One region of the Bacillus sp. JZ39 genome, then DNA from elsewhere that is predicted to be linked to it. Evidence: riboswitches for the same ligand, from Rfam matches in the RefSeq annotation. Region 1 holds a riboswitch; the other holds the start of a gene.
The links. Region 1 has a riboswitch for lysine ahead of M1D65_RS13855 (aspartate kinase). Riboswitches for the same ligand answer to the same signal wherever they lie in the genome.

Region 1 (6,222 bases):
GAAAAAGAGAGCCGATAAAGTGGTTCTGACTGTGAAATGGGATATGAAAGACCCAGTGTAATCAAAAAGGCGGTGACTGCATAGTCCCGCCTTTTTGATTGTCATTACACAGCTGAAGGGTGTTTTGAAAGCTCAAATGCATCGTGAAGCGACTCGACTGCTTTCACCATGTCATTTTCGCTTACGACTGTTGACACTTTGATTTCAGATGTGCTGACCATTTTGATTAAAATATTTTTTTGCGCCAGTACAGCAAACATTTCAGCCGCTACACCAGGATTTGAGACCATGCCGGATCCAACAATGGATACTTTAGCCAATTTGCTTTCTGTCTCGATTTTCTCAAATTCCAGCGCGTCTTTATACTCTTCAAGCACTGCAACGGTTTGGTCTGCATCTTCTGTTTTGACAGAGAAGGAAATTCCAGTCTTGTCCTCGGCCTGCGTTTGGATAATGATATCCACATTTATGTTTCTTTTGGCAAGTGTCGTAAAAATAGTAGACAAAGTTGTCAGGCCGCTAGTCAGCCCGTAAATGGTTACTCTTGTGATTTGATCTTCAAATGCAATGCCTCTGACAATTAAATTCTGTTCCATGGATGATTCCTCCTCAATTAATGTTCCCGCTTCGGTTTCTGTACTTGAACGCACTTCTAACGGCACTTGGTAATTTTTCGCGAACTCAACTGCTCTCGGATGAAGAACACCGGCGCCTAAATTGGCAAGCTCAAGCATTTCATCGTATGAGATGCCCGCAAGTTTTCTCGCTGATTTCACATAGCGCGGATCGGTTGTAAACACGCCTGGCACGTCTGTGTATATGTCACATTTATCAGCTTTTAAAGCGGCAGCCAAAGCAACTGCTGTTGTATCTGAACCGCCCCGGCCCAATGTCGTAATTTCACAATCCTCTGTCATGCCTTGGAATCCTGCGACAATGACAATTTTTCCCTTTTCGAGCTGGTCTGCTAAAACCGATGTGTCGATATCTGTAATTCTGGCGTTTCCGTGAATGGCCTCTGTACGGATTCCCGCCTGCCAGCCAGTATAAGACACAGCGTCATAGCCTTTTTCCTGCAATGCCATTGAAAGGAGTGAAATCGTGACCTGCTCGCCTGTCGCCAGCAGCATATCCATTTCGCGTTTGCTGGGCTGGTCAGAAATAGCTTTTGCAAGGCTGACCAATTCGTCAGTGGATTTTCCCATTGCTGAAACGACGACAACGACTTGATGGCCTTTCTGTTTTTCTGCAATTGCGCGGTTTGCCGCATTTTGAATTTTTTCGACTGAGCCGACGGAAGTGCCTCCGAATTTTTGTACAATAAGACCCATGTATTACCACCCTTTACATTTTGGTTCGTGCGGGTGAGGAGAAAGAGCGCTTTGTCCACAATAAAAAAAGCAATGAGAGGAATACTCTCATTGCTTATCAATTAATCATCATAAATGATTATGAACAACGAGATAGCCCTCCAAGAAAATGATTTCTTGACAGCCTTACATTTATTCAATGCACGGCCAGCAAATAATACCGATGGGGTTTTATTTGCTTCGGCGACGCTCCCCTTTCAGCCTTTTTCACAGAATCCATCTTTCTCCAAAGGCATACTCTTGAAGTTCGCACCTCTATCTTCACCATATAACACGATCTAACTATGAAATTAGTTCACATTTTATCAGATCTTATTTAAAAGGACAACATTATTTTTGCAATTTGTCGTAAAGGAGCTGAGCCGCCGCTGCGGGAACACCGGCTTTTTTGATGTCCTCAAGGCTTGCTTCCTTCATTTTTTTAACGGAACCGAAATGCTTTAACAGCATTTTCTTTCTTTTCTCTCCGATACCCGGGATGTCGTCCAAAACGGATTGAAACGCGCTTTTTCCGCGGATTTGCCTGTGAAAACTGATTGCAAAACGGTGCACCTCGTCCTGGATGCGCTGCAGGAGGTAAAATTCCTGGCTGTTTCGTTCCAGATACACCACCTCCAGCGGCTCACCGATCAGTAAATTTGAGGTTCTGTGTTTTTCATCTTTCGCTAAACCGGCGATCGGGATATCCAAGCCGAGTTCATTTTCAATGACATCCCTTGCTGCGTTGATCTGCCCTTTTCCTCCGTCAATGATAATCAGATCGGGCAGCGGCAGATTCTCACGAAGCACTCTCGTATAGCGTCTTCTGACAACCTCTCTCATAGAACCGTAATCATCCGGCCCTGTAACGGTTTTGATTTTATATTTGCGGTATTCCTTTTTGTATGGTTTGCCGTCGATAAACACAATCATCGCGGAAACCGGGTTTGTCCCCTGTATGTTTGAGTTATCAAACGCTTCAATTCTGTGCGGCGTATAAATATTTAATGCCTCACCTAGTTTCTGCACAGCCCCGATTGAACGCTCCTCGTCGCGTTCGATTAAAGAGAATTTTTCTTTCAATGCGATTTTCGCATTTTTATGGGCAAGCATGAGCAGTTCTTTTTTCGGGCCTTTCTTCGGCTGGTGAACGTTTGTTTCCAGCAGCTGCTCGATCATGGATTGATCTACGCTGTCCGGAACTAAAATCTCCTTCGGAAGGAAGTGGTTGTTTTTTGAATAGAACTGCCCGATGAACGTGAGGAACTCTTCATCTGCTTCCTGATAAAGCGGGAACATGCTGACATCGCGTTCAATGAGCTTTCCTTGGCGGATGAAAAAGACCTGCACGCACATCCAGCCCTTATCGTACGCGTACGCGAATACATCACGGTCGACTAGATCGTTCATCGTCATTTTTTGTTTTTCCATCGTTGATTCAATATGGGCAATTTGGTCACGAAGCTCTTTTGCTCGTTCAAACTCAAGATTCTCAGCAGCTTCATGCATTTTCTCTTCAAGCTCTTTTTTGACCTCATTATAGCCGCCCCTTAAGAAACGTGTAATGCTTTCAACCAGCTCTCTGTTCGTCTCTTCGGAAATATCCTTTACACACGGAGCGAGGCATTGGCCCAGATGATAGTAAAGGCACACTCTGTCCGGGAGCTTGGAGCATTTTCTGAGAGGATACAGACGGTCGAGCAGTTTTTTTGTTTCCCTTGCTGCCTGTACATTCGGATACGGCCCGAAATAGCGCCCTTTGTCTTTTTTGACATTGCGGGTGACAATCAGCCTTGGGTGGCGTTCATGGGTGAGTTTTATGAAAGGATAGGTTTTGTCGTCTTTGAGCATGACGTTGTATTTCGGATCATGCTTTTTGATCAGATTCATTTCTAAAATAAGCGCTTCAAGATTGGAGGACGTCACGATATATTCAAAATCCTCGATTTCCGTCACAAGCCTTTGGGTTTTCGCGTCGTGAGAACCGGTGAAGTAGGAGCGCACTCTGTTTTTCAGCACTTTTGCTTTCCCTACGTAGATCACAGTCTGCTGCCGGTCCTTCATGAGATAACAACCCGGTTGATCAGGAAGGAGGGCGAGTTTTTCTTTCAGTTGTTTGTTCATATGTTACCCTTCCTTATGTTTAATCCTTTATTTCCAGTTTAACACGAACGTTTGTTTTTCTCTATGGTTCACAATTGGCGAATAAAAAAAGCGATCCCTCAATCGGAATCGCTCTGGCATGTAAGCAGCGGAAAATTAAAGATGTTTGTTTACAAGCTCTTGAAGCGCTTCTTTTGGTTTGAAGCCGACTGAAGTTTCAACTACTTCGCCGTCTTTTAACACAAGAAGAGTCGGGATGCTCATAACGCCGTATTTTCCGGCAGTTTCTTGGTTTTCGTCTACATCGATTTTTACGATTTTCAGTTTGTCTCCCATTTCTTGATCCAATTCTTCAAGAACAGGTGCAATCATTTTACAAGGTCCGCACCAAGGAGCCCAGAAGTCTGCCAGTACGACGCCTTCGCTTGTTTCAGCTGAGAAAGATTGATCAGTTGCTTTTACGATAGCCATTATTGAATTCCTCCAATGTGAAATGATGATTTTTAGTATAGCATCTCCCATTCGTTCACGCTATTTTAATGCTTACAAATTATTTTTTCCTGATCACAGCCGGTTTACTCATTTTTATATGGTTGAATGGGATATGCTCTTTTTTTAAAACACAAATCTGATAATGGCCCCGATCACTACAATTGCCCCAATAATCATTAAAATGGTACGAAGCATAAGATCACATCTCCTCTTCACTGTCATGTACTTTACCATGCCCTGCCGGAGCTGTTTCAAAACCTGAAAAAGAGCGCCGGCATGAAGCTCCGGCGCTCTTGCGTGATTAAGAATCAGCACGCAGCGTAAGTAAGACGACTGACATTGGCGGGAGTTTTACTTTCAGTTTGTTTTTGCTGAGCGTGTATTGCCTGAAGGATTCCGGTTTGACATGATGAGGATCGTCAAACGTGTTATGCGCATTCATTTTTTCTGCCGTAAGAATGACTCCGGAATGGTCCGCTGCCTTGTGTAGGCCTCTCAGCTCGATTTCCGCCTCCGCTTTGTTTTGGTGATCGATGTTGCAAATTGTGATATTGATATCGCCTTCAGCTTGTTTCGATGCTGAAATGCTGATTTGCGGAAGCGTTTCACCGTTCCATTCATAGTCGGCAGACATTGTCTCTGTGGCTAAAAGAGAAGCGTCCTGGTGCACCTTAAACATATTGAATACATGGTACGTCGGTGTCAAAAGCATCCGCTCTCCCTCAGTCAAAATCATCGCTTGAAGAACATTTACTGTTTGGGCGATGTTGGCCATTTGCACCCGGCGGCAATGCTGATGGAAAATGTGGAAATGAGAAGCCGCCACCAGTGCATCACGAATGGTGTTTTGCTGATATAAGAAACCGGGATTCGTGCCTGGCTCGGGATCAAACCACGTGCCCCATTCATCAATAATCAGCCCGACCCGCTGCTCCGGATCGTACCGGTCCATAATCGTGCCGTGTTTTTGAATCAATTCATCGATGTATTTGGCTTTTTTCATCGTAATAAACCATTCATCTTCCGTGAATTCTGTGGCTGATCCTTTGCCCTTCCAGAAATCCCCCGGAATCGTGTAATAATGAAGACTCAACCCGTCCATCAGGCCAGCGGCTTTTTTCATAAGCATGTCCGTCCAATTAAAATCATCCACATTTGCGCCGCCTGCAATTTTATAAATGTCATTCCCGCTGTAATTGCGGACATAAGTCTGAAAACGCCGGTACAGATCTGCGTAGTATTCGGGATGCATGTTGCCGCCGCAGCCCCAGTTTTCATTGCCCACGCCGAAATATTTCAGCTTCCAAGGTTCTTCTCTTCCATTTTGCTTTCTCCAGTCTGACATCGGCGTGCCTTCTTCAAATGTCATATACTCAATCCACTCCGCCATTTCCTGAACGGTTCCGCTTCCGACATTGCCGCAAATATATGGCTCGCATTCAAGCAGCTCGCAAAGCATCATAAATTCATGCGTTCCGAATTCATTTGATTCAATTGTACCGCCCCAGTGAGTGTTCAGCATTGTCTTACGGTCACCGACACCGTTTGCCCAATGGTATTCGTCCGCAAAACACCCGCCCGGCCACCTGAGGACAGGAATGTGCAGCTGTTTGAGCGCCTCCAGCACGTCCTTTCGTATCCCGTTGATATTGGGGATGTCTGAGTCCGTTCCGACCCAGATCCCCTCATAAATCCCTCTTCCTAAATGCTCGGCAAAATGACCGTATATATTTTTGTTAATGGTTCCTTTTACGATATCTGTTTGAATCACTGCTTGATGTTCAGACATGCCTCTGATCATTCCTTTCATACGGATATGAAAAGCACCACAGTCAAATATGTGATCTGTCTTTGCCTGAGGAGTCAGCATGAATGTAAGCGCTTTTAAAGTAACCATATTATATATGTTCGTACATGTCAACGACATTTTCTATTGTTTTTATATTTGTACGTATGTATTTATAAATATGAAAAAATCCCGAACTTTTAAAGTCCGGGATTTCCTTTATGAGTGTATATTCAATTGTTTGAATTCCTCAGTTAATAACGGGACAACTTCAAATAAATCACCGACGATGCCGTAATCCGCTATTTTAAAGATATCGGCTTCGGGGTCTTTATTGATGGCGACGATCACCTTGCTGTTTGACATGCCGGCCAAATGCTGGATGGCGCCGGAAATGCCGCATGCAATGTACAAATCCGGAGTGACGACTTTCCCGGTCTGCCCGATTTGGAGAGCATAATCGCAATAATCAGCGTCACATGCCCCGCGAGA
Region 2 (6,222 bases), 510 kb from region 1:
ATATCCAAACCGCGGCTTGCATAAAATCATGAGGGTCCATCTTGAGCTGAAAAATCAGCAACAGGGCGTTGAATCCGGCATTCACCCCTATGCCGACTAAAATCAGCCGAATCGGTGTCACGCCTTTTTTCCATGCCAGAATATAAATGAGAAACGCAGCGAGGATTGCTCCTGCCAAAGCACTGAACGGCAGCATAAATGTTCCGAAAAAGCTGAGATCTGAAGCTGACCCTTGAAAAAAGTATATAAAAAGCACTACAGCAAGTGAACCGCCGGCGTTAATTCCGAGAATACCAGGCTCGGCAAGTTCATTTTGAGACACGCTTTGCAAAATGGCTCCAGCTACGGAGATCCCTGCTCCAACAAGCAAAGAAAGGATGATCCTGGGCAGCCTGAACTCAAATAAGACAAGTTCATCACGCGCCGTTCCTTGGCCGAAAAAGACCTGAAGCGTTTTAAGCGGTGCAATTTTGATAACGCCCAAATTGAGACTGATAAAAAAGACCACCACGATAAGCAAAAAGGTCACAGCCATTACAACGAGCGGTTTGTTTGTTTTTGTTTTCATTACAGCCCTTTCCTTTCACGACGTGCCAAATAAAAGAAAAAGGGAACGCCGATAAGAGAAGTCAGCGCGCCGACAGGCGTTTCAAAGGGCGCATTTACGAGTCTGGCCGCTATGTCAGCAAAAACAAGCAAAACAGCACCGAGCACCGCCGAGCAAGGAATGATCCACCGATAATCCACACCGACCAAAAAACGGGTAATATGCGGAATGATCAGCCCGATAAATGCAATGGTGCCGGCAATGGAAACCGCAGCTCCGGTCAGAATTACTACAATAAGCATGCCAACCAGTTTCACCGCTGATGTATATTGTCCAAGCCCTTTTGCCAGATCGTCACCGAGACTTAACACTGTAACAGACCGGGCGATGAAAAACGCGAGCGTTAAACCGACAGTCCCTGCAATAAGCAAAAGCTGGACCCCCGGCCATTTCACACCCGCTACCCCGCCTGCGTACCAAAAGCTGATATCCTGAGCGACATCAAAGCGGATTGCAATGGCAGTTGAAATGCCGGTAAAGAAATAAGTAACTGCCGTACCCGCCAGAGCAAGCTTTACAGGCGTAAGTCCGCCCCTTGAAAACATGCCGATGCCCATTACCGTCGATGCCCCCAGCCCCGCTCCCGCAAAGGACCATAGCACAAGCCCCATTGCAGAAAGCCCGGGAAAAAAGGCAAACGCAATCGAAACCGCAAACGCAGAGCCTGATGTCACACCCATAATCGAAGGCTCTGCCAATGGGTTTCTCGTCATCCCCTGCATGATTGCTCCCGACACTGCCAACAATGCGCCTACAAGCGCGGCAGCCGCCGTTCTCGGCAGCCGAAGATCATGTATAATTTGATGAGATGTCTTTGTCGGCTGATAATGAAAAATGGCGTCCCATACAGTGCGCAAATGAATATCCGCTGCACCGAGGGATATGGATAAAAATGCGCCAAGGCAAAGCAGGCATAGACCTGCAATAAGGACGATGACCGCGCCATATGTCCTTGACGTCCATTGGATTTCTTCTGATGCAGTCTGTATATTTTTATGTTGACTCAACTGCCGTACTTCCTTTCTGTTACTGATAATGATTATCAATTGCTGTTTCAGTATATCACTTTTTTCAGCTGATTTAATAGAGTGTTTTGAACAAAAATGAAAATGCATTTGCAAAAATATCGTGTCAACCGGCACTTGCAGTGGTATAATCACAGATGATAATGATTCTCTTTTTCATCTATCTTTTAGAAAGAAGGTATGAGATATGACCCATATATACAAGAAACTCGGAGCCGCGTTTTTTGCCCTGTTATTGATTGCAGCGCTGGCAGCCTGCGGGAATAACTCAGAAAGCAAAGGTTCTGCCTCTGATTCAAAAGGCGCAGAAACCTTTACATACAAGGCTGAAAACGGAAATGTAAAAATCCCGAAGCATCCTAAACGGGTGGTTGTCATGGCAGACGGCTATTACGGCTACTTCAAAACACTCGGCATCAACGTTGTCGGTGCGCCTGAGAATGTATTTAAAAACCCTTACTACAAAGGAAAAACCGATGGCGTTGAAAACATCGGAGACGGCACTTCGGTTGAAAAGGTCATTGATTTGAACCCTGATCTGATTATCGTCTGGACAACACAGGGCGCTGATATTAAAAAGCTTGAAAAAATTGCGCCGACTGTCGCAGTAAAATACGATAAGCTCGACAACATCGAACAACTGAAAGAATTTGCAAAAATGACGGGAACTGAAGATAAAGCTGAAAAATGGCTGGCCAAGTGGGATAAAAAAGTTGCGGCCGCTAAAACAAAAATCAAAAAAGCGGTCGGTGACAAAACCATTTCCATTATGCAAACGAACGGAAAAGACATTTACGTATTCGGTAAAGACTTTGGAAGAGGCGGAAGCATCATTTACAAAGACCTCGGCCTGCAGGCGACCAAGCTGACAAAAGAAAAAGCCATTGACCAGGGGCCTGGATATACAAGTATTTCATTAGAGAAGCTCCCTGACTTCGCCGGAGATTATATTTTCGCAGGCCCATGGCAATCTGGCGGTGACGATGGCGGGGTATTTGACAGCTCCATTTGGAAAAACCTTAGCGCCGTTAAAAATGGGCATATCTACAAGATGGATCCGATCGGTTTCTATTTCTCTGACCCGATTTCATTAGAAGGACAACTGAAGTTTATTACCGAAAGCTTGACTAAATAAACAAAAGAGCCGCCTGCCCGCGGCTGTCTCATTTATAAGGATCGTTCAATTTGATCGGATATTTTCTTGCCAAATCACAGGAAGTTGCATATTGGATTGCCCCTTAATTTTTTGAATCCAGCTTTCCTGTCAACTATGTTAACGATCAGTAGAAATTCGTTTTTTATAAAAAAAGACACCTGAGCAAATCAGGTGTCTTTTCATTATGCATGTTTTTCTTTCTGGAACTTTTTACTCACAAATGGATAAACGATTAAGCCGACAAAGAATAAACCGATGCCGAGGATAAATGTCGTTAAATCTGCTGTGCCTGTTACGATAACAAACACGGAGTATGCACACGCCAGTATCGCGATCAATCCGTCTCTTACACGGGAGCCTTTCAGCTGGTCATACGTTTCACCTTTGATGACTACCTTCAAGCTGTAGATTGCAGATACTAGATACGGAATTAAATATGCGAGTGTAGCCGCTGTCGTTAAAAATGTAAATGCGTCACTTATTGTCCGGGAAATAACCGAGAAAATGAAGACCTGTGACATGACGTTTGTAATAATGAGTGCAATGACCGGACTTCCCTTTTTATTCGTTTTTGCAAAAAATGCCGGGAAATCTCCCGCTTTAGCTGCTTGGTATGGCACCTCAGAGCCAAGCAAAATCCAGCCGAGCATCGTTCCGAATAAACAAAGGATAGCCAAAAGCGCCATAATCACGCTTCCCGCGTTTCCAACAATCGCATAGAGTACATCAACAAATGGTTTTTCAGAGCCGACAAGCTTATCATGCGGCAGAACACCCATCGTAATTAAAGTCACAATAATATATATGCTCAAGGCAATCAGCAAGCCGGTAATTGTCGCACGTTTCACATCACGCTGAGAGCGCGCACGGCCGGACAGGATCACCGCGGATTCAATTCCGACAAACGCCCACAGTGTAGAAATCGCGGCGTTATGAACCTGGCCGCCAATTCCAATGCTTGTGCCGTTTTCTCCTTGAACCGGGAAATAAAAATGACCGAATAATGTCGTTTGAAACACAAATAAACCAGCAACGATAAAGAAGACAAAACCTAATACTTTAGAAAGCGTTGTGACAAAGTTTAATTTACTTGCGCCGTTAATGCTGGCAACAAGAATCGCGTGCGTTCCCCATAACAAGATCGTACATACGGCAAACGTCAGTAATTGGCCGAGTGTCACCTCTTGCCCGCCGATCGAAAACATCTCACGTTTATCAACCAAGATCGGGAAGAACGAAGTCAAGTAACCGGCGAGACTTGTGATGATCGCCACGTTACTGATCCAGCTCGCCACCCAGTAGCCCCACACCATTGTGAAACCGGCAGCGTTGCCTTTTTTCGGGTCAGAAAACAGCGCTCTTGCATAACTTTGCGGTCCCGCTGTCAGTTCAGGCTTGCGAATGGACAAGTGTCCGAACACAAGTGCAATCATCAGCACGCCGGCACCTGTCAAAAGCCAGGCGGACGTAGCTCCAAACGGACTCGCAATTGAAGCAAGCGAGCTCGGCAAGGAGAAAATTCCTGATCCAACCATATTTCCAACGACAAACGCCGTTAATAACCAAAAACCCCATTTTTTTGTCTGTTCCATTCCAGTACCTCCATGATTCTTTGTACGGACCAGACCCCGAGATCATATAAACGCAAAAAAAGCCTGAACAAAAGTCCATGCTTAAAGAAACACACACCCTTGATCTCCGGATAGCCCTCCGCGAAAAAGCACGCGGCAGTCCTGCACTTATTCAGATACAGTCCCAGCATAGAGAAGGATCGGCTTTCTCCACACTTCGGCGCTGATGCCTTTTACACATGTTTAACAGCTCCTGTCAGCCTGGCATGTGTGACTTATCATCCGCGCAACCTCTACCTCACTGAGAAAGAGTGAGGATTTAATTATTCAGTTACTCCCAGAAGGTTATCAAAGAAAGGATGATCTGTCAAAGGGAACAGATGGAAAATACGGATAGAGCCAAGCTCTATCCGCATGTGGTTATCGATTATTTTTCTTTTTTTGCACAGCTTCTTGAAGCGGATCATCTTTTAGAGCTGAACCAGCATCTTCAAGAGCTCCTTGGATTACGTTTTTTTCTTTTTCGGAACGTTTTCCTTTATCTTTATTAAAGAAACCCATTCGTATCACCTCTTTTAAAAAATAGGTACATGTTTAAGATACCTCTTTCCTGAAAAATTATGCGGGATATTTTTTATCGTCCAAAGTCCTGTTGATCAAACATACATTCTCTTGATATATTTGTAATTCAGAGATTTTTTGCAAAAGATAAAAGGAGAAGCGGCAAATGACAGGAAAAACACACATCATGGGAGGCATCGCTTCTTGTACGGCAGCGGCTTATTATTATGGATTTGATCCAGTGCTTATGGCTGCATCAGGCGCGGTTGGAGCATTAATACCCGATATCTGCCACACACAAAGCAAAATCGGGAGAAAATTTCCTATTTTATCGAAAGTGGTCAGCTCCGTTTTTGGCCATCGTACATTTACACACAGCTTGCTGTTTATGCTCATCATGTTTTTTATCACTTCTACATACATTCCAGATAAAAACATATCAGCCGGCCTGATGATCGGAATGGCGAGCCACTTGATTCTTGACGCTTGGACGGTGAACGGAATCAAATTATTATTCCCTTCAACGATCCGCGTTCGGCTTCCATTATATATGAAGACAGGCAGTTTTTCTGAGCAGCTCGTGCTAGCCGGCCTGACCCTTGCTTCATGTTACTACTTTTATATGCTGTTTCATGGGCGCATGTTTTAAACACATGAGTGCTGAGACTTGTCTGAACCGGCTGTTTTTAGTAGGTTTTACTTAAGAAGCATTTCATGCAGATGATCAAGAAAACGTGAGGAGTCATATTGATGAAAGGAACCTTTTTTCACAATCAGCGGTTTTTATGTTTTTCGATCTTATTTATGTGGATCAAAACGTATGTGATATATAAACTCGGCTTTGATTTGCAAATCGATACTCTGTTGGAGGAGCTAATGCTGCTGGTCAACCCGCTCAGCTTTATTCTTCCTTTATTCGGGATCGGCCTGCTTCTGAAAGGAAACAAGCAGCGGGCTTTTTTGCTGATTGCCAATTTGGTTCTGACTGTTATCTTGATCTCTAATACGATTTTTTACGGCTTTTATATCGATTTTATTACCATTCCGGTTTTATTTCAGGCGAGCAACATGAGCGATATGGGAAGCAGTGTAAAAGAATTGTTCCATCCTCTGTTTATCGCCCTGTTTGTGGATTTGGTTTGTCTGCTGCTGTTCGCCAGAAAAACCAAACACCCACAGACAAAAGCCGCTCCCCGCACGATCAAACGGTACTATGCAGCTTCCTGCGGCATGCTTTTATGCACACTGGCACTTGCAGAAGTACAGCAGCCGAAGCTTTTGGCACATTCTTTTGACCGGGAA

Region 2: another riboswitch for lysine. It lies ahead of M1D65_RS16510 (amino acid permease); the one in region 1 lies ahead of M1D65_RS13855 (aspartate kinase).

Annotation. Positions count from the first base shown of each region.
Region 1 covers NZ_CP096389.1:2,687,420-2,693,641, forward strand. The annotation lists gene M1D65_RS13850 (YslB family protein) at 1-61, shown strand, start outside; gene M1D65_RS13855 (aspartate kinase) at 105-1,331, opposite strand; lysine riboswitch at 1,457-1,636, opposite strand; gene uvrC (excinuclease ABC subunit UvrC) at 1,701-3,473, opposite strand; gene trxA (thioredoxin) at 3,609-3,923, opposite strand; gene abfB (alpha-L-arabinofuranosidase AbfB) at 4,246-5,733, opposite strand; gene etfA (electron transfer flavoprotein subunit alpha) at 5,950-6,222, opposite strand, start outside.
Region 2 covers NZ_CP096389.1:3,201,760-3,207,981, forward strand. The annotation lists gene M1D65_RS16495 (FecCD family ABC transporter permease) at 1-568, opposite strand, end outside; gene M1D65_RS16500 (FecCD family ABC transporter permease) at 568-1,614, opposite strand; gene M1D65_RS16505 (iron-hydroxamate ABC transporter substrate-binding protein) at 1,820-2,767, shown strand; gene M1D65_RS16510 (amino acid permease) at 2,971-4,380, opposite strand; lysine riboswitch at 4,484-4,663, opposite strand; gene sspJ (small acid-soluble spore protein SspJ) at 4,780-4,920, opposite strand; gene M1D65_RS16520 (metal-dependent hydrolase) at 5,087-5,569, shown strand; gene M1D65_RS16525 (LTA synthase family protein) at 5,671-6,222, shown strand, end outside.